Regions from separate parts of the Lactobacillus sp. ESL0684 genome, predicted to be linked through region 2. Evidence: riboswitches for the same ligand, from Rfam matches in the RefSeq annotation. Region 2 holds a riboswitch; the other holds the start of a gene.
What was found. Region 2 has a riboswitch for lysine ahead of OZX56_RS08680 (ABC transporter substrate-binding protein/permease). Riboswitches for the same ligand answer to the same signal wherever they lie in the genome.
Positions count from the first base shown of each region.

Region 1: linked by a shared signal. The riboswitch ahead of lysA (diaminopimelate decarboxylase) and the one ahead of OZX56_RS08680 (ABC transporter substrate-binding protein/permease) in region 2 are both predicted to bind lysine.

Region 1 is NZ_CP113941.1:235,259-250,171, reverse strand. It holds gene OZX56_RS01175 (C39 family peptidase) at 1-697, shown strand, start outside; gene OZX56_RS01170 (NADH-dependent oxidoreductase) at 904-2,106, opposite strand; partial or broken gene OZX56_RS01165 (SDR family oxidoreductase) at 2,165-2,840, opposite strand; gene OZX56_RS01160 (ABC-F family ATP-binding cassette domain-containing protein) at 3,083-4,627, opposite strand; gene dapF (diaminopimelate epimerase) at 4,750-5,742, opposite strand; gene OZX56_RS01150 (aspartate kinase) at 5,735-7,108, opposite strand; lysine riboswitch at 7,278-7,459, shown strand; gene lysA (diaminopimelate decarboxylase) at 7,544-8,836, shown strand; gene dapD (2,3,4,5-tetrahydropyridine-2,6-dicarboxylate N-acetyltransferase) at 8,847-9,557, shown strand; gene OZX56_RS01135 (N-acetyldiaminopimelate deacetylase) at 9,563-10,717, shown strand; gene dapA (4-hydroxy-tetrahydrodipicolinate synthase) at 10,738-11,664, shown strand; gene dapB (4-hydroxy-tetrahydrodipicolinate reductase) at 11,657-12,424, shown strand; gene OZX56_RS01120 (aminotransferase class I/II-fold pyridoxal phosphate-dependent enzyme) at 12,447-13,652, shown strand; gene OZX56_RS01115 (aspartate-semialdehyde dehydrogenase) at 13,639-14,688, shown strand; gene OZX56_RS01110 (FMN-binding protein) at 14,745-14,913, opposite strand, start outside.
Region 2 is NZ_CP113941.1:1,773,125-1,779,393, reverse strand. It holds gene OZX56_RS08690 (pyridoxamine 5'-phosphate oxidase family protein) at 1-253, shown strand, start outside; gene OZX56_RS08685 (amino acid ABC transporter ATP-binding protein) at 300-1,049, opposite strand; gene OZX56_RS08680 (ABC transporter substrate-binding protein/permease) at 1,049-2,668, opposite strand; lysine riboswitch at 2,784-2,959, opposite strand; gene OZX56_RS08675 (YbhB/YbcL family Raf kinase inhibitor-like protein) at 3,070-3,534, shown strand; gene OZX56_RS08670 (ArgE/DapE family deacylase) at 3,543-4,700, opposite strand; gene OZX56_RS08665 (ABC transporter substrate-binding protein/permease) at 4,719-6,269, opposite strand, start outside.

The sequences.
Region 1 (14,913 bases), 360 kb from region 2:
ATTTTCCTACAAATTTTGGACGTATGCTATCTTAGGAGTCGTTTTAGTGGGGATCGCCCGCTTTACGCTTAATACTACTACTTTTAAAGATAAATTCGCCTGGCTTACACTTAAAACAGAGCAAAAACTAGATGTACCACTTGAAAATCAATTTCCCGAATTGCCTAATGGCTGCGAAGTAACCTCACTAGCTATGCTCATGCAGTATTATAATATCAAAGTTAATAAGTTAGATTTATCCCAAAAAATTGATCATGTTGATTCTTTTACTGACAATGGGCAATATCGCGGTAATCCTAATCTTGGGTTTGTCGGGCTAATGAGCCAGGCTAATGCTGGCTGGTGTGTCTATCATCAACCGCTTGAAAGAGTTGCTCAGCAATATACTAACCGAATACAAGATTTTACTGGGCATGATTTTATCCAAGTCATGAAATTGGTTTCCGATGGTCATCCAGTCATGATTATTACTACACTTAAGTTTAAGCGCGTCCACGATATGCAAACTTGGCATACTAAGCAAGGCAAGGTTCATGTGACCCCCTCATCACATGCTTGCGTAATCAGTGGCTATAATAAGAAAAGTAAGGTAGTCTACGTCAATGATCCTTATGGTCATAAAAATAAGGAAGTTTCTTGGCAACAATTAGAAGCTAGCTATAACCAGCAAGGTAAGCAAGCCCTGTACATTAAATAAAAAGAGCAAGTTCAATTAAGAACTTGCTCTTTTTAAATCGAGGCCTATAAAATAATAGGTGACTACTTCTGTTCACATCAGGTTGGTCAACCACCAACACTTCCCGTGTCTGTCACTCAAGACGGGCGTCCTCATACAAATACGCATCTCGCGTTTTTGTCGACTCGTATAATTAATTATAGCGATTTAATTGCTAAATGCAAATTTTAGTTTGCACTCGCACCGCTAGCAGTATCTACTTTTTCAGCTGATGATAAAGGCTTTAAGTTTTCACGTCCGTTAATTAAAAATGGCGTATTTTCTTGTACTAATACATCAATCATTACTTTAGGAATATTTAAAGTAGGTGCAGATTCGGCTGTGATTGCTGTCTGAATTTGGTCTTCTTTACCGTCTTTGATTTTTTGGATAAAATTAGGCTCAACAATCGATTCCCTACCAATAGCAATAATATCACCATGATTTAGAGCATCTAACGCATCATCAGCAGTGTGTACACCAGATGAAATTATTGTAGTAGCCCTGTCACCAATTGTTTGCTTCAATAACTGACCATAGCTTTGATTGCTATCTTTTGGACCAGCATTGTATTTAGTAAACAATGAATAATGAACATAATCGATACCTTCATCAGCAATTGCACTAGCCAATTTTAAGCCATCCTCAACTGTATAACCAGAAGTATTGGCCACATCTTTAGTCATTTGGCTAGGCATATCCTCTTCAGGAGTCATCCGAAAACCGATAATAAAACCAGGCTTATCTTTGGCTGCTTCTTTGACGGCCCTAAGTACTTCTAATGGAAAGCGCATTCTGTTTTCTAAGCTGCCACCCCACTTATCCGTGCGATGGTTATAAAAAGGTGAGAAAAATTCGTGAACTAAATACCAATTGGCACCATGAATTTCAACACCGTCAAAACCTGCTTTAATTACTCGTTTAGTTGCATCAGCAAACTCTTGAATAACCTGCTCGATCTCTGCTTCACTCATTCCTTTTCCTGGAGTAGGATCAGCTGCAGTGGCAGGCATATCACTTGGGGTTTGTACATAACCATATTTAGCTGCTGAACCAGTTGCTTGTTTTCCGGCATGATGAAGCTGAACAATTGCTTTATTACCATCTTTTTTCATCGTTTGAGCTAGCTTGGTTAAGCCTGGAAGAAATTTATCATCATCCAAACCTAATTCGCCCTCATAATAGCCCTTGTCAGATATATAAGATGCACCGGTAATTAACATTCCTTGAGACTTAGAACGTGTAGCGAAATAATCAATTGCTGTTTGTCCTACGGTTCCATCTTTTTCACCATACAAGGTTAACATCGGTGACATCGCAGTATGAGTTGGGATTGTACCACCATTTTTAAAAGTATATTGAGTTAATAATTTACTATATTTTTCGTTCATAAAAATTTACACTTTCTTGATAAAGACAATTTAGTTACTTTTTGTATATTTGAGCAATTTAACCGGCACTTTTACCGCCATCAATTGTGAATTCGGCACCCGTTGTAAATTCAGATTCATCTGAACCTAAATACGTACAAATTTGGCCGATATCTTCTGGTTTACCAAGATGTCCCATTGGAGTACCGGCGGTAAACATCTTTTCCAATTCTGGTGTTACCATTGGGGTTTTTATCGCACCTGGATTAACTACATTGACCCGAACTTGATAGTCATCATTAGCACCGTCTAGTGCCGCAGCTTTAGTAAGCAATCTTACGCCGCCTTTTGAAGCACTATAAGCATCAAATGTTGGACTACTTATAATTCCACCTAATGATGCAATGTTAATAATAGAACCGCCTTTGCCCTTCATCACTTTCATGGCATGCTTAATTCCTAAAAAGGTTCCAATTAAATTAACATTGAGCACATTTTTGAAATCTTCTAGCGATTCTTGATCAACCGGAACCGACTTACAGTCAATACCAGCACAATTAATTAGAATATCTAAGACCGTACTTCTTGACAACTTCATCAATAACTTCGGTCCATTTTGATTCATCAGTGACATCTTGATTAATAAAATCAACATCTTGCTCACTATTAACTAATGCTTTTTCTTGTTCACTTTCTCTGATGTCCGTGATAATAACTTTAGCACCTTCGTTTAAATAGCAATGAGCTATGCCCATCCCTATTCCACCAGATCCACCGGTTATTATTGCAACTTTATTATTTAAACGTTTCATGTTTATGCCTTCTTTGATTACGCTTTCATAAAAATTCACTAAGTAAGAGTAACATTACCGGTAATCATTTTCAATACAAAGTAAATAATTTCACAATTTTATTAAGATAGTTATATAAAAACAATTAGTGTCTAATATTATTAGACACTATATCGTTTACTTATTTTTTAATTTTTCTTCAAATATCATTGATTCATTGTTTCAATATCAATCGTCTTATCGATCCAATCACCTTCAAAAAAGTCACGTTCATGGCTCACAATAATTACACCACCTGGAAAATTAACTATGGCTTTACGCAAGGCTTCTTTAGTATCACGATCCAAATGATTAGTTGGTTCATCCAAAAACAACAAGTTAGCAGGCTCAAATTGCATCTTAGCCAGTTTAACCTTTTCCTGCTCACCACCCGACAACTTTTTAAGCGGGCTCATTGCCTGCTGGGCAGTTACACCTAGTCTTGCTAACGCTCCCCGCAATTCTTTGGGCTTTTTACGGTCAAATTCTTCTTGGAGATATTGCAACGGCGTCATATTATTATTTGGCCAAGTTAAATCTTGCTTAAAATAAGCTATTTTGGCAGTCGTTGACAATTCAAAGTTCCCAAAAATCGGCGTTAACTCGCCAAGTAAAGTCTTCAATAGTGTTGTTTTACCAATTCCATTAAAACCAGTAATCGCGACCTTCTCATTGCCACCAACCGAAAAGTTAAAAGCTTCTTTAACCAAGGCTTGTTCATAACCAATCACTAAATCTTGGGTCTGCAATAACAGATTAGAAGCTGTTGCCACATACGGAAAGTCAAAATGAGCTTGCCGATTAGACTTAGGCGGATTCAGAACCGTCATTTTCTCTAATTGCTTTTCACGTGACTTGGCACTCTTAGACCTTGTTCCCGCCTTATTCTTACGAATGTAGGCTTCCGTTTTCACAATTTTGCGTTGCTGATTAGCATAGGCCTTAAGGTAAGTCTCTCGATTAGCAGCCTTTTGCTTCATTGCCTGTTTCAGCGTTCCAGTGTAACGGGTAATTGTGCCAGAATCCACATCAATAATACAATTAGTTATTCGTCCTAAGAAATCATAATCATGGCTAACGACAATAAAAGCACCGGCAAAATCATTCAAATAATCAACTAGCCAATCAATATGACCCACATCAAGGTAATTAGTTGGCTCATCTAATAGCAAAACATCAGGCGTTTCTAACAGTAATTTCGCCAGAATAATTTTAGAACGTTGACCACCCGAAAGTTGTGCTACATCATGATCATAGCCAAGCTCTGCCAGGCCTAATCCTGAAGCAACCCGCTCAATTTCAGTATCAATTTGATAAAAGTTATTCTCTTCTAAGTAAGTTTGCAATTTACCTGCTTTAATCAGTAACTCTTCATCACCATCAGTAGCATACTGCACATATAAGTCATTTAATTCTTGTTCTTTTTGATAAAGCCCAGCAAAAGCTGTACGCAAAAAAGTCCGAATAGTTACTCCTGGCGTCAATTTAGCATACTGATCTAGGTAACCTACCGAAACTTTATTTTGCCATTTAACTTGTCCAGTATCCGGCAACATTTCTCCAGTCAAAATTTTTATCAAAGTTGACTTACCCACGCCGTTTTGACCAGTCACTCCCATGTGATCTTCTTTATTAAGGACAAAGTTTGCAGCTTCATATAAAGTTTTATCCACAAAACTCTGACCTAAATTTTTAACCGTTAATAAACTCATTGGCTATCCCCTTAAGCTGAAAAAATACAACTCGTTCTAGTATATAATAAAGTCGTCTTTTTTGCTGGAGACCAAGATAAATTGCATAAACTTAAATATAAGTATTACAACATTTGCTAGATTTAACCTCCAACCCGCTTATTATCTACAAATTTTTCGTAAGCTACCTGTTCAGAGGTTTGGGTGATTTCTATCTGGTCAAGATTAAAGCACGCTTGATGAAGTTGTTCTTCTGGAATTTGAATTTCATGTGTTACCGTCGCATTTCCGATTAATTCTAACCAATAACCACTTTCAGTCTGATGAATCTGCGTCTGAACCACGCCACCAGGATTATATACAGTTATTAGCTGTTCTAATTGAACTTGCGTAGGATAATTTAAATAAAAAGCTAAGCTAGTTGCCGACATTCCCGTTCCACAAGCATTAGTAAAACCAACGCCTCGCTCATAAGTTTCCACAAATAATCGATTTTTTCCTAAAATTTGAGCAAAACTAACATTTACACCAGCTGGAAAATAAGGGTTAGCTTGATTCAACTTATGACCTAATTCTCCAAGTTCACGATGTGCTAACTTAATATCATGAACAAAGCTGATTAAATGTGGATTAGGCACAGCAATTGCGGTAAAAGCTAAATCTGAATTAAGTTGCGGCAATTTTTGGTTAATGATTTTGCTTAGACCAAAATTAGCAAATTGCAAATCCGCTTGTGCAAACGAAACCGGAGCTATTTCCACACTAAAAGCTGGCACACTAGGTGCTAAATCTGGATAACGCTTAACCTGCAGGTCGGCCTGCGGTGTTTGTACAATAAATGCTGTTTCTCTGTATTTTTCAGCTAAATAGCGCGCAACTGTCCGCAAGCCATTTCCACACATCAGTGCTTCAGAACCATCGCAATTAAGTATCTTCATCTGTGCTAGTGCATCAGCATTAGTTGCCTGATCAATGACTAGTAAGCCGTCACTGCCGCCAAGCAAGCCTGACGCATGGTTGGTTATGTTAATTGCTAATTGTTGTAATTCACTAATAGTTAACGGTTGTTTCAGGACTGTTTGATCCAAAATAAAAAAACTATTCTGTGAGCCGTGGACTTTTTGCAGACTAATCATTTATTCTTACCTCATTTTCAAAAAAATTATGATAAATTTGCCGAACTGCTTCAGGCGCATCTACCCGTCTAGTTCCTAACATCATTGAAATACGTGAAGCTCCCTGATTAATCATATAAACTCCAATCTTTTTCTTAGCTAACGATTCAATCACTTGCTCCATAACGCCAACTTTACTTCTCATTCCTTCCCCCACAACCATGATAATGGCATAATCATCAATCCACTCAAGGTGGTCTGGTTGCAATTGCTCTTGAATGTCACGGCACATTTTTTGACGAAGCTCAGCCGTAAATTGCCGCTGATCAAAAATCACCGTTAGGTCATCAATTCCAGAAGGCATATGTTCATATGAGATACGATACTTATAAAATATTTGTAGCAGTTTCAGGGTAAAACCAACCTCTTTATTCAATAAATAGCGATGGATATATAAAGCGGAAAAATGACTATCAGCAGCTACCCCAGTAACTATCGTATCAGGCTTGAAATTTTTCGCTGGAACAATCACTGTTCCTCGTGCCAGTGGATGATTAGTATTTTTAACTTCGATGGGAATGTTAGCAGCAATTGCTGGTAATATCGCTTCATCATGAAAAACTGAAAATCCAGCATATGACAACTCTCGCAATTCCCGATAAGTCATGCGTTTAATTGCCCGTGGTTGTTTTACTATCGCTGGATCGGCTGCATAAATTGCATCAACATCAGTAAAGTTTTCGTAACTATCAGCATGCAAACCGCGTGCTAGAATCGCTCCCGTAATATCTGAGCCACCACGTGAGAACGTCGCGATTTGCTGGGATTTAGTTAGACCATAAAAGCCGGGAACTACAATATATCCTCTAGGAAGTTGAAAATTAGCTAAGTGCCCATAAGTTTCTTCCAAAACTTGTGCATCTTGTGGATTAGCTGAAACGGTGATTCCTAATTTGGCACTGTCAGCAAAGTGGGCAGAAATGCGCAGTTTTCTTAAAATTAGCGTCAATAACTGTGCATTTAAGATTTCACCATGAGCCTTAAACGCTGCCATTAAATAATCATCATTAGGATATTTATTTTTAGGCAGTTGTAATAAAATTTGCTTTAACGCCGCAAGTTCTTCTGTTTCAAGATCAAAATAATCAGCAATTGCCTGATACCGCGCCCAAATTTCAGTTTGGATGACTGCTGTATTCTCGTTTTTCAACGTTTTTTTGGCATATACAATTAACAAATCTGTTACTTTGCGATCGTCAGGAAATCTTTTCCCTGGTGCAGACGTAACGATAACTTTGCGCTCTGAATCTGCTTGAATAATCTTAATTATCTTCTGGACCTGCTTACCATCTGCTAGCGAGCTACCGCCAAATTTTACAACTTTCATTTGCACTAAAACTCCTTTTCCAATGGTCAATTTTTAAAATCAAAAATGATTAGTTGCCATTCTAGCATGTATTTTATAATCTGCAACTCAGCTGATTTTTATTTTCTAGTCAAAAAATAATTTTAATCCAAGTCTCTTGACATGCTGACCAAAAGAAGTTAGTATTTGCACTATCGAATGAGGTTGCAATAACCATCAGTAAGTTGACCGAGCTTTTGCTTAGCGTTGAAGCCAACTGAAAGGGGAAGTTGCCGAAGTTCTAATCGTAATAAGCAAGCGATTAGTTACTGGGTCATAGTTTAAGAGACTATGAACTGTCGCAGAATAAATCTGCGGAGCGCTATCGACAAATTGATCCCAAAAATTTAAAGGTTCTTTTGTTTCAAGCGTAAACAAAAGAACCTTTTTTAGTTAGTAAAGCTGGAGGAATGTAGCTTGGTTAAGACAAATACACAAGGACATCTGACAATTGGCGGTTGTGACGCCATCGACTTAGCTCATAATTTTGGTACACCATTAATCGTTTATGATGTGACCAAAATCAGATATCAGTTTGAGCAATTTCAAGCCGCTTTTGATGAAACCAAGATCAATTACGAAATTAGTTATGCTTCAAAAGCACTAGCAATCAAGGCAATTGACCAGGTTATCAATCAAGAACAAGGGCACCTTGACGTAGTTTCTAGCGGTGAACTAATGACTGCTGTTGCAGCGGGCTTTCCCATGGCAAAGGTCAGTTTTCATGGGAATAATAAAACCCGTGCTGAACTAAACCTAGCTCTCGACCAGCACGTTGGGACGATTATTGTCGATAACTTTTACGAATTAACACTTTTAGAGCAATTATTAGCTGGAACTGCCAGCCAAATAAATGTCATGTTGCGACTAGCACCTGGAATTACTGCTCACACTCACGAATACATTCAAACTGGGCAAGTTGACAGCAAGTTTGGCTTTGATATTGCTTCAGGACAAGCAGAACAAGCTTTAAAACAAGTGTTAGCTAGTCAACATTTGCATTTAATTGGCTATCATGCTCATATCGGTTCACAGATTATGGCGGTTAACGGCTTTAGTGCCTTAGTAAAAAAACTAGTCAAACTGTCTGCTAATTGGCAAGAAAAATATGGCTATCAACCAGCAGTTTTAAATTTGGGCGGCGGTTTTGGCATTCAATACACTGCAAATGATCAGCCATTACTACCCAAAAACTTTATTCATCAGATTGTGACCGACTTAAAAGCTGAAATCGCTAAGACTAATTTAAATTTACCAGCGATTTGGCTAGAACCAGGTCGCGCAATCGTAGGTACTGCTGGTTATAGTCTCTATACCATTGGAGCGCGCAAAGAAATTCCTAATCTCAGAACCTATATCAGCGTTGATGGCGGTATGGGCGACAACATTCGACCAAGTCTTTACCAAGCTAAGTATCAAGCGCTCCTAGCGAGCAACCCCCTAGCTTCACCAACCCAAACCGTGACCGTTGCTGGTCGTTATTGCGAATCAGGAGATATTTTAGTGAAAAACCAACCACTACCAGATACTAGTCCAGGAGATATTTTAGCAGTGCTAGCCACTGGAGCTTATGGCTATTCGATGGCCTCCAACTATAACCGAGTTGGACGACCGGCAGTGGTTTTTGCAGAAAACGGACAAGCAAAGCTAGTAGTTAAACGAGAAACCGCTAGCGATTTAATTCGACTAGATTTAGATTATCTCAATTAAGCGAGGCAAAATTATGAAAAAAGATGCACAAGAATTAATTAATTTGATTAGCAATGCAGATAAAACAACTCCAGTTAAAGTTTTTTTAAAGGGAAAATTACAGCAGTTAGTTGTTCCTGCGACTATTCAAGCTTTTTTAGATGACAAAATTGGCGTACTATTTGGCGACTGGCCGGTAGTTAAAGAGTGCTTGCAAGCAAATGCAGCACTCATCAGCGATTATCATATTGAAAATGAGGCCCGTAATTCTGCACTGCCATTGTTAGATCTTAAAGAAGTGGACGCTCGGATTGAACCAGGGGCAATTATACGTGACCAAGTAACGATTGGTAAACAAGCCGTTGTTATGATGGGGGCAGTCATTAATCTTGGTGCCGAAATCGGTGCTAAATCCATGGTTGATATGGGAGCAGTCATCGGCGGTAGAGCGATTATCGGTGAAAACGTTCATGTTGGAGCTAATGCCGTAATTGCTGGTGTCATTGAACCTGCATCTGCCCAGCCAGTAACGATTGGTAATAATGTGTTAATTGGCGCTAACGCCGTAGTTTTAGAAGGAATTACAGTCGGAAGTGGCGCTGTAATTGCTGCTGGTGCTGTTGTTACCAAAGATGTTGCAGCCAATACAGTGGTCGCAGGTGTCCCTGCTAAAGTAATCAAACAAGTAGATCCTAAGACTAAAAGTAAAACTGGCTTAGAAGATCAGCTGCGAAAGTTGTGATTTAAATGCCCGCACTCAATGAACAACAATTAATTAAGATTAGAAGACAACTCCATCAAATCCCTGAGCTGGCTTTAACAGAACATGAAACCCACAAGTTACTGTTAAAAATTATTAGCAGCTTCCCGCAACAATACTTAACAATTAAGGAATTTTCTGAGTTGCCAACTGCCATTATGATTTACGTTCAGGGTAAAAATCCGCACAAAACGCTTGGTTATCGTGCTGATATTGATGGGCTACCAGTCAGCGAACAAACTGGGCTGCCATTTCAATCAACCCATCCCGGCATAATGCATGCTTGTGGTCATGATCTCCACATGAGTGTTGCTCTAGGAATTCTCAGCTATTTTGCTGATCAGCAACCTACTGATAATTTAGTCTTTTTCTTCCAACCCGCCGAAGAAAGTGAGAGTGGCGCTAAATTAGCTTATGATCTTGGACTTTTTCAAGGAAAATCACACATTACTGAAATCTACGCATTGCACGATACGCCTAAACTTGCAACAGGTAGTATTGGTACATGTCTTGGAACCTTATTTGCCGGAACAACCGAAATTAACGTCGACTTTTACGGTCGAGATGGACATGCTGCTTATCCCCAAAATGCTAATGACATGGTGGTCGCAGCAGCAGAATTCGTCAACCAAGTACAGACAATCATTTCGCGCAGTATTGATCCCTTAGAGGCTGGCGTCATTACCCTAGGAAAAATGACTGCTGGCAGTGTACGCAATGCCATCGCTGGCAGTGCTCATATCGAAGGGACTATTCGCGGTTTAAGCCAACCAATTATTGAGCAAATTAAACAGCGTCTGCAAGCAATTGCTCAAGGAATTGCTACAAGTTATAACGCACAAGTAAAACTTGACTTTAACCAAGGCGGTTATTTCCCAGTGAAAAATGATCCTAAATTAACTAAGCAATTAATTAATTTTTTACAGCAAAAATCCGATATTGATTTTGTCAAAACATCCCCTGCCATGACTGGCGAAGATTTTGGTTATCTTCTAAGCAAAATTCCCGGCACCATGTTCTGGTTAGGAGTTGGCAAAACTAGTGCACTGCATTCAGCTACTTTTGCACCGGATGAACGCGCAATCATGATCGGCGTCAAAACCGTTATTGGTTTTCTAGAATATCGAATGGCGAATTTATAATATAGGAAGGAAAAATAAAAATGTTACTACAAGAAGCAGAAGTTATAACTGCGATTATTACCCCTTTTAATGACGATGGCTCGCTTAATTACGTTGGTCTTAAGCAACTGGTTGACCACTTAATTGCCCATGGCAGTCAAGGCTTCGTCTTTGGCGGTACAACTGGTGAAGTCGCTACGTTATCTAATGATGAAAAAATTGCACTTTATCAAAAAGCCGTTGAAATCGTAGCAGGTCGGGTACCCATTATCGCTGGCACTGGTTCTAACAATACCGCAGCGACTATCGAGTTAACTCAAAAAGTTAGCCAAATTGCTGGAATCGATGCATTACTCGTGGTCGTACCATATTACAACAAGCCTAATCAGCGCGGGATGTTGGCCCATTTTACTGCAATCGCTGATCATTCAGACTTACCAATCATAATTTACAATATTCCCGGTCGCACTGGTGTCACGATGACTAACGAAACCGTTTTACAATTGGCAAAGCATCCCAACATTATCGGCGTTAAGCAATGTACTACCACCGAAGATTTAGAATATCTCGTAGAACATGCACCAAGCGACTTTTTAGTATATAGCGGTGAAGATAAGCAAGCTTTAATCGCTAAAGTCATTGGCGCTCAGGGGATTATCTCTGTTGCTTCCCATCTTTATGGTGACCAAATGAAACAAATGTATCAGGCGCTTAAAGCTGGTAAGATTGCTGAAGCCGGCAGTTGGCAGCGGCTCCTTACTCCTAAGATGGACGCATTATTTTTATTTCCATCACCTTCTGGAGTAAAAGCTGTTTTGAACGCCCAAGGTTTTCATACTGGTAGCTGCCGCTTACCAATTGTTGATTTAAACGAATCTGAAAAACAACAATTAGCCCAGGCACTTGAACTACCCAATTATAATTTAGCTGCGCCGCTTGTTTTAACGTTAGGAGAAAATCATGCTTAAAGTATTTTTAGCCGGTTTTAACGGTTCAATGGGACAAGAAGTTGTTAAGTTGATCGACTCTTTACCTGATTACGAAATAACTGGTGTGTTAGCGCCGCATCTAACTAGCCTAGATCCCGCCACTTATCAGTTAGCTTCATCTGTCAAAATGTTTAAAAAGTTGACTGATATTACTGGTCAGTATGATATTTGGATTGATTTTACCGTTCCGAGCGCTGTTTATGACAATACCAAATTTGCCATAGAACACAACATTAAACCTATAATCGGCACTAGCGGCTTAACTGACGATCAAACTATTAAACTACAAGTTTTAGCAACCGATAAAAAAGTTGGTGGTATTATTGCCCCCAACTTTGGTCTATCAGCCATTTTATTAATGAAATTTGCTCAAATTGCAGCTGCTTACTTTCCAGATGCCGAGATTATCGAAATGCATCATACCGATAAAAAAGATGCGCCTTCAGGAACTGCCATTCAAACCGCGCAAATCATCGCGCAAAATCGCAATCATCAACCCGAAGCAAACTTTGCAAATAATCCCGCACGTGGTGCTGACAAATATGGCATCCCCATCCATGCAGTTCGTTTACCCGGCTACGTTGCCCATGAACAAGTGCTATTTGGCGGCGACGGTGAAGCTTTAACCATTAGACAAGATTCTTTTGACCGCCATTCCTTCATGCACGGGGTTAGATTAGCACTTGAAAAAGTTAGCGACTTGCATAACCTAGTTATTGGCTTAGAGAACCTTATATAATAGGAAGAAAGAAGAAAATATCATGCCACAATTAGCTACAGACTTAATCGAGATTGAAAATCAGCGCTTGGCTACTACCACCCCATCAGCTATCAGGAAGTTTGACCAAGAAATTTCGGATATTCCGGGAATTATTAAACTAACTTTAGGCGAGCCCGACTTAAACACTCCAGAACATGTTAAGCAAGCTGCCATTCACAGCATTGAAAATAATGAATCCCATTATGGCAGACAAGCTGGAAATCTCCAGTTATGTAAGGCAATCAGTGCTTATCTTAAGCGCAAACAAGAGCTAGTTTATAATCCTAATAGCGAAATTATCGTTACCGTTGGTGCAACCGAAGCAATCGCCACCGCAATTATTTCTCTCTTTAATCCTGGCGACGAAGTGATTGTGCCAACTCCTACCTTTGCTCTTTATTTTTCCTTATTGCAGCTATTTGGAATAACAGCTGTGACTATTAATACTGCAGATGACGATTATCTTTTAACTCCTGAAGCACTTAAGCGAACTTTAAGGCGGCATCCCCAAGCAAAAGGAATTATTTTAAATTATCCTAATAACCCAACTGGACGTGAATATCCACCTAAATTAATTAAACAACTCGGCTCGCTTTTAGCCAGTCAGCAGCTCTATGTAATTTCTGATGAAATTTATAGCGAATTACTTTATAAAGCGCAAAAACATTACTCGATTGCTCGTGTTATTCCTAAGCGAACTATTTTAATCAACGGCTTATCAAAGTCACACGCAATGACGGGCTACAGAATCGGTTATCTTGCTGGTCCGCAAGCAATTATCAAAAAGATGACCACGACTCATGCTCTTTTAGTTACCACCGTGGCTAATACTACTCAAGCAGCCGCTACAGAAGCACTATCGCCTGCTGGTGACCTAGATCCACAAGCTGCTGTCAAAATATACACCGAACGCCAGCAAGTTTTGAGCGATGGCTTAACCAAATTAGGCTTGAAAGTAATTCCACCTGAAGGCGCATTCTATCTATTCGTTAAAATCCCAGAAAAATATCAAACCGATGATAAATATTTTGCCAAGTTATTGGCGACAAAGGCACGTGTCGGTTGTATTCCAGGTAGTGCCTTTGGTCCTGGTGGTGAAGGGCATATTCGCTTTTCCTATGCAGCCAGTCTGACTGACATTGAGAAAGCACTAAACAGAATTGCACAGTTTTTAAATAACGGGGGTACTAAGCATGAACGGTTATAATGTGGCAATCTTAGGAGCAACGGGTGCCGTTGGAAGTCGCCTAATCGACCAACTGGCTCAATCAACTATCCCTGTTAAAAATTTAAAGTTGCTGGCTTCTAAACGTTCGGCTGGCAAAATACTACAGTTTAAAGGTGAATCGCTAACTGTTGAACAAACAACTGTTGACTCATTTAAAAATATTGATTTAGTTCTCGCTTCTGCTGGCGGTGAGGTTTCTAAAAAATTCTTGCCAATTGCCGTTGAGGCAGGTGCTGTTTGCGTTGATAACACCAGCGCTTTTCGCATGGATCCCGATGTGCCACTAGTTATCCCAGAAGTGAATCGCAATGCTTTAAAAAAACATCACGGAATTATTGCTAATCCTAACTGTTCAACCATCCAAATGGTTTTAGCTCTAGCACCGATTCGACAAAAATTCGGTTTAAAACAGGTAATTGTTTCAACTTATCAGGCAATTTCTGGAGCCGGACAGGCAGCATGGCAAGAATTATTGGATCAAACCAAGCAACACTTGTATGACAAACCAATGACTGCCAAAATTACACCAGTCAAAGGAGCAGCTAAGCATTATCCCCAGGCTTTCAACTTACTACCGCAAATCGATGTTTTTGAAAAAGACGGCTACACTCATGAAGAATGGAAAATGATTCATGAAACTAAAAAGATTTTGCTAGACGACATGGATAGCCCAGACATCAAAGTCACCGCAACTTGTGTGCGCGTTCCTGTAGAAATTGGTCATGGCGAATCGATTTATTTGGTTACTGCAGATAAAACTGCTACAGTTAGTGACTTACATACGTTATTAGCTACCGCCCCTGGCATTATTGTTCAAGATGAACCCGCTAAACAACTATATCCACAACCGCTAACTGCCACGGGTAAACGCGAAACCTTTGTCGGTCGAATTCGTCTTGATGAAGAAAATCCTGGCGCATTCAATATATGGGTTGTTGCCGACAACTTATTAAAAGGCGCAGCTTGGAATACGGTCGAAATTGCAGAATGTTTAGTTGCAGATGATTTAATGTAAAACAAAAAGACGATATCCGAGTTTAAACTGGATATCGTCTTTTGTTAGCTATAATCTTATTTTACTTGTGATAATGCATCTTTTACTGCTTCTTTGAGCGCAGTATCAGTTCTTGATGCACCAGAAACTGCATCTACTTCATAAGTGTTTTGCTCAACCATTAACTTAGGTAATGTTGCCAAAGCTTTAGCACTAATTTCTTCAGTTTCGCTTTGCTTAAGCACT
Region 2 (6,269 bases):
AGATAACCAGCTATATTTACCAGCAGCTGGAATGCATAGCATCGAAGCTGATTTTGCTGAAGATAATCATGTAGTAATTACAGTTGGTAGTAAGGAAGTTGAGGGGACAGCAGGCCCCGGTGCTGGCTTTTACATTTATGGTACAGGTGAGTTCTATGCTGAGGGCAAACATTATGACCAATTAAAAGCTAAATTTCCTTGGCTAAGAAAAATTCTTGAGGTAAAGATTGACCGCATTGAACAAAAAATCTAGCTAACTTAAAAAGCATCCTAATTCAATAAGGATGCTTTTTTGATGCTTAATTATTTTGGAAATTACGCAAAAACTTGGTAGTTTTGTCATTTTGAGGATGATTAAAGAGCTGGTCAGGGCTGCCTTCTTCTGTGATGATACCGTCGCTGATGAACAAGACTTGATCGGCTACGTCGCGGGCAAAGGCCATTTCGTGGGTTACGATAATCATCGTTAAACCTGTTGTGGCTAAGTTCTTCATTACACTTAAAACTTCGCCAACCATCTCGGGATCAAGAGCAGAAGTTGGCTCATCAAATAATAAAATCTCAGGATCCATGGAAATGGCTCGGGCGATGGCTACTCGTTGTTGCTGACCGCCGGATAATTGGTTGGGTCTAGCATCAACGTATTCTGCCATGCCGACTTTTTCCAAATTAGCTAAGGCAATTTTCTTAGCCTCTTCTTTTGATCTTTTAAGGACTAACTCTTGACCTACCATGCAATTAGCTAAGACATTTTTATTTTCAAATAAATCAAATTGTTGGAAAACCATGCCAACTTTAGCCCGATAAATGTTGCGATTATAGTCTTCTGCTAGGACATTTTTGCCGTGAAAATCGATTTCACCAGCACTCGGCTCCTCTAGTAAGTTGATGCACCGCAAGGTAGTTGATTTACCACCGCCGGAAGGGCCGATAATCGTTGCGATTTCGCCTTTATTGATGTCAAAGGAGATATCACGTAGCACTTCATGATTGCCGAAAGACTTCTTAATATGCTTTAAACTTAAAATGGTTTCGTTTGCTTGTGTCATTATTTCTTGACCTCTGTTTCATTATTAGTTCCGACCTGCACTTGATTAGCCATTAGATTATAGTTCTTGCTTCCTGCCAAGCGTTTTTCAATCAAGTTGAAAATTCTGGTAATTGTGAACGTTAAGATTAGGTAAATGGCTGAAATGGTTAGGTAAGTTGGGAAGAACTTGAAAGTTTGACTGGCAATTGTGGTACCAACGAAGAATAACTCAGAAACAGAAATGATACTCAAGACTGAGGTATCCTTGATGTTAACGATAAATTCATTGGTAATTGATGGTAAACAATTCTTGATTGCTTGCGGTAAAATAATGTGCCACATTCTTTGGTTGTGTGTCATTCCCAGTGCACTAGCAGCTTCGAATTGTCCCTCAGGTGTAGAAGTAATCCCACCGCGAATAATCTCAGCTAAGTAGGCACCAGTATTAATAGAAACAATAATTAATGCGGCAACTGTTCGGTCAATGCTCAGGTGCCAAAATTGGGCGATACCATAGTAGATAACGGCAGCTTGCACCATCATTGGAGTACCCCGAAAGATTTCGATATAGACTGCAAGTAGCCAGTCAATAAATTTTAATCCCCATCTTTTTGGTCGTGACTTTGGAGTGGGGATAGTTCTAATGATACCAACTAATAGACCGATGAAGAAGCCAGCAATGGTTCCGACTGAAGCTAGTAGCAAGGTCATGCCAATTCCGTTTAGAATCATGCCACCGTATTCTTGCCACATGGAGACGAACCAGTTTGTGTGTTTCCCTTTCTTGGAAGACTTATCACTCTTAGGCTGCTGTTTAACGGCCTCATTCATCAACTTGTTTCTTTTAGCTTCTGGGATAGTTGCTAAAACGCGGTTAACGTCTTTGAGCAGCTTTTTATTAGGCTTAGCAATCCCAATCGAAGTAATTGATTCGTCTTTAGTTGCGTGGAAACCAGCCATTTTACTAACAGCGATTGCCTTAATATCAGGATCGACTAGCTTGAAAGAGGTCGATTCAGTGTCTTCTGCTACATAGCCATCAATGGTTCCAGAGATTAGACTTTGCCGCATAGCTGCGAAGTCACGCATTGCTGGTTGCCTTTTAGCACCCTTTAATTGTTTGATTAATTGGTAGTGGAAGGTTCCTTGCTGTGCCGTTAACTTGGCGCCTTTAAAGTCGTTTAAACTTTTAGCGTTAGCATATTTACTGTTGACTTTAGTAATTACGACGAAAGTACTGCGCTTATATGGCTTAGAAAAATTAATCGCTTTTTCACGTTGTGGAGTTGGACTCATGCCGGCAATGATCAAGTCAGCTTTACCACTAGTTAAAGCGGGCAAAAGACCGTCCCATTCGGTTTTAACCACTTCAACTTTGCGGTGTAATTGTTTACCGATGATTTTTGCAATTTTGACATCATAACCGTTAGCATAAGCACTTGAACCATTGATAGGTACTGCACCATTAGCCTTGGTGGTTTGGGTCCAGTTGTAAGGCTGGTAATTTGCCTCCATGGCCACCTTCAAGGTATTAGCGTCTTTTTTAGCTGCAGTTTGACTAATGTTACTGTTCAAACCAATTGCTAAACTTAGTAGTCCGGCAAGTAAGACTGCTAACCACTTATTTTTTGACTTCACTTTGAAAACCTCCGTAAATAGTTTCAAACGTAAGCCAATACAATAAAAAAAGCGTAAATAAAAACCTCGTCATCTAAGCCAGACAACGAGGTAATAATCAATCATTATTATAGATAAATCAGATAGCGCTCCCCGGGGAAAACCGGGACAGTCCGCAAGATATGCTCTTGCGTCCCAACGAAAACATTGCAGCAAATAATCTTTTCGTTTCGGCGACAATTCTTACATTAGCCTTCTTCGTGTTTGCTCACTCAGACTAAATTCGTAATTGACGCGACCTCTATTGCATTGGAAATTATTTAATTAATGAAAATAATAGTTGAGAAAATCAGCTTTGTCAATCTTTTTCTTTAAAAAAGCATTATAATGAGCCTTGAAAGTGGAAACTTAGGAGAATACTAATGAATAAATTATTATTTACTTGTTCAGCAATTGGTTCTGATCATCGTTTTAAATTACTTAATACCAAATTGGGACAAAACGAATCACCTGAATTTATCCTCAAAAATTTAGATCCACATGCTAAAAGCATTGCAATTATTTTAGAGGATTTAAGTCATCCATTGATTCATAATTTTACCCATTGGGTAATTTGGAATATACCAGCAACAACAATTATTGCAGGTAAGATACCTGCTGGCAAAAGAGTCGCAAATATTAAAGCGGTACAGGGACGAGCATATGGTTGGCATCAGTATGCAGGTCCCAAGCCGCCACGTGGCCAAAAACATGATTATCGATTTACTGTCTATTCTTTAGCAGAATATTTGGATTTATCCACTAGTGCTAATAAGCATCAATTTTTCAAGGCAAGTCAGGGTAAAATTATTCAAGCAGGGCAGTTAACTGGTAGTTTTAAACGATGAATAATTATTTATTTAGTCAAATATTTTCTGGCAAATCTTTCATAAAATTCGCAAGCTGATAAGTATTCTGCAACATCAACGTATTCGTTAACTTTGTGTGCTGAAGCATTACCAGGTCCCGCTACTAGCATAACTGGTGGGGTAGGACTCTGGCTAAATTTAGAAGCATCAGTTGTACCTGATTCAGTTACTAGTTTGACGCGATGACCAACAATGTCACTCATCATTTCTTGGGCGGCTAAGAGATACTCGTTATGTTTATCTCCCATGACGGGCTCACCGAGGTAATCGTATTGCAGCGTAAATTGGTGTCGCGGCAATTGATTTATTTCATTTAGAACGTCTGTTAAAACTGCCTGAATATCTGCGACGGTGTATAACGGATTGATCCGAATATTTCCCCGAGCAGTGACTTTGCTGGGCATATTGTTAATCTGGTCACCACCAGAAATCATGGTGATATTGTGGATTACTGGCCCCATTTTTGGATCAACGCGTGGTAAATTTCTTAATTTTTGATTCGCCAAGTTGATAAAATCATACATATTATCAATGGCATTTAAGACGCCAACTTGATCAGTCCTGGCAACTGCACCTTGAGAAGTGACAGTATAGTCAATATCGCCGTTGCTAGCATAGGAGATGTTGAGATCGGTGGTATCTTCGCCGATAATTAAGACATCTAAATCGTCGACATAGCCTTGTTTAGTTAATTCCTCTGAACCCCATTGACCAGTTTCTTCACCAACTGACATTAACAACCGTAATTCACCGCTTAAAGGTACGTTTTCTTCAAGTAAAGTTAGCAGAGTACTGATCATTCCCGCTAGTCCGCTCTTCATGTCGGTAGTGCCGCGTCCGTAGATTTTAGTATCATGGTCGTATAATTTCCCAGAAAAAGGGTCGTCATGCCAAGCAGAAGGATTGCCTAAATTGACCACGTCCATATGTCCGGAAAAGCCTAACTTGAACTTACCACCCGTTGGACCAATTGAAATTACCGCACTTTCACGGTCTCCTTGATAAGGAATCCGAGTGAACCGAACACGTTCGCCATAGGGGGTAAACAGGCTGGCTACGTAGTCAACGACCTGCTTTTCATGGTCATCAATCGTAGGGATTTGGATTAAGTGCTGTAATAACTTGATTTGTTGTTGCTGATTCATTTTGGTTACTCCTCTTAATTAATTATGTGATTGGGTTTGGCCAACTTGGACTTGGTTAGCCATTAGATTGTAATTTTGCTTACCATTAAGGTGCTTTTCAATTAAATTAAAAATTCTGGTAATAGTGAAGGTCAGGATTAAGTAGATGGCTGAAATGGTGAGGTAGGTCGGGAAGAACTTAAAGGTCTGGCTGGCAATGGTGGAACCAACGAAAAATAGCTCGGAAACAGAAATGATACTCAAAACAGAAGTATCTTTGATATTAACGATAAATTCGTTGGTAATTGACGGCAAGCAATTTTTAATAGCTTGTGGCAAGATAATATGCCACATCTTTTGGCTATGAGTCATGCCCAAGGCACTAGCGGCTTCAAATTGTCCTTGCGGAGTAGAAGTGATACCGCCGCGAATAATTTCGGCTAGATAGGCTCCAGTATTAATGGAAACAATCAGTAGTGCTGCCACTGTTCGGTCAATATTTAAATGCCAAAACTGTGCAATGCCATAATAGATTACTGCTGCCTGAACCATCATCGGCGTACCACGGAAAACTTCAATGTAAACGGCTAGTAGCCAGTCAAGCAATTTTAGGCCCCATCTTTTAGACCGCTTTTTGGGTATCGGAATGGTTCTAATGATACCGACAAGCAGACCGATGAAGAAGCCGGCGATTGTGCCAACTGCTGCCAGCAGTAAGGTCATGCCAATGCCGTTGATGAGCATACCGCCGTACTGGTCAAGCATTGCAATTAGCCAATTTGTCTGCTTGGACGATTGGCCCTTTTTAGCATGGGTGGTTTTAGGTTGCTCCTTGATAGCGGCTGTCATTAGCTTTTTTCGTTTAGTGGTTGAAATAGTTGCGAGAACTTGATTGACTTCTTTGCGTAATTTTTGATTATTCTTTGCGACGCCAATGCAAGATACCATTTGATCCTGCGTAAGGTGAAAACCTTTCATATTATTTAGCGGCACTGCTTTGATATCTGGATCAACTAATTTAAAAGAAATGGCTTCTGTTGAATCTGCAATATAACCGTCGATGGTACCAGAGATTAGACTTTGACGCATTGCGGAAAAATCACGCATAGGTGGCTGCTTTTTAGCGCCCTTTAACTGGTTAATCAGCTTGTAGTGAAAGGTACCTTGTTGCGAAGTTAGCTTGGCGCCTTTAAAATCGGTCAGCTTTTTGGCTTTAGCATAAGGATTATTGACTTTAGTAATTACCACAAAGGTACCGCTCCAATATGGCTTGGAGAAATCAATTGCTTTGGCTCTTTGCGGCGTAGGACTCATACCCGCAATAATTAGGTCAGCTTTGCCACTGGTTAAAGCTGGCAAGAGACCGTCCCACTCGGTTTTGGCGACTATCACTTTGCGATGCAATTTTTTACCGATGATCTTAGCAACTTTGACATCATAGCCATTAGCATAAGTATTGGAACCCTCGATTGGAACGGCGCCATTAGCACTGGTTGTTTGTGTCCAATTGTTTGGTGAATAATTGGCTTCCATTGCTACGGTCAGGGTATTGCTATCCCTTTTAGCAGCCATAGTTTGTGTGCTAGTCGC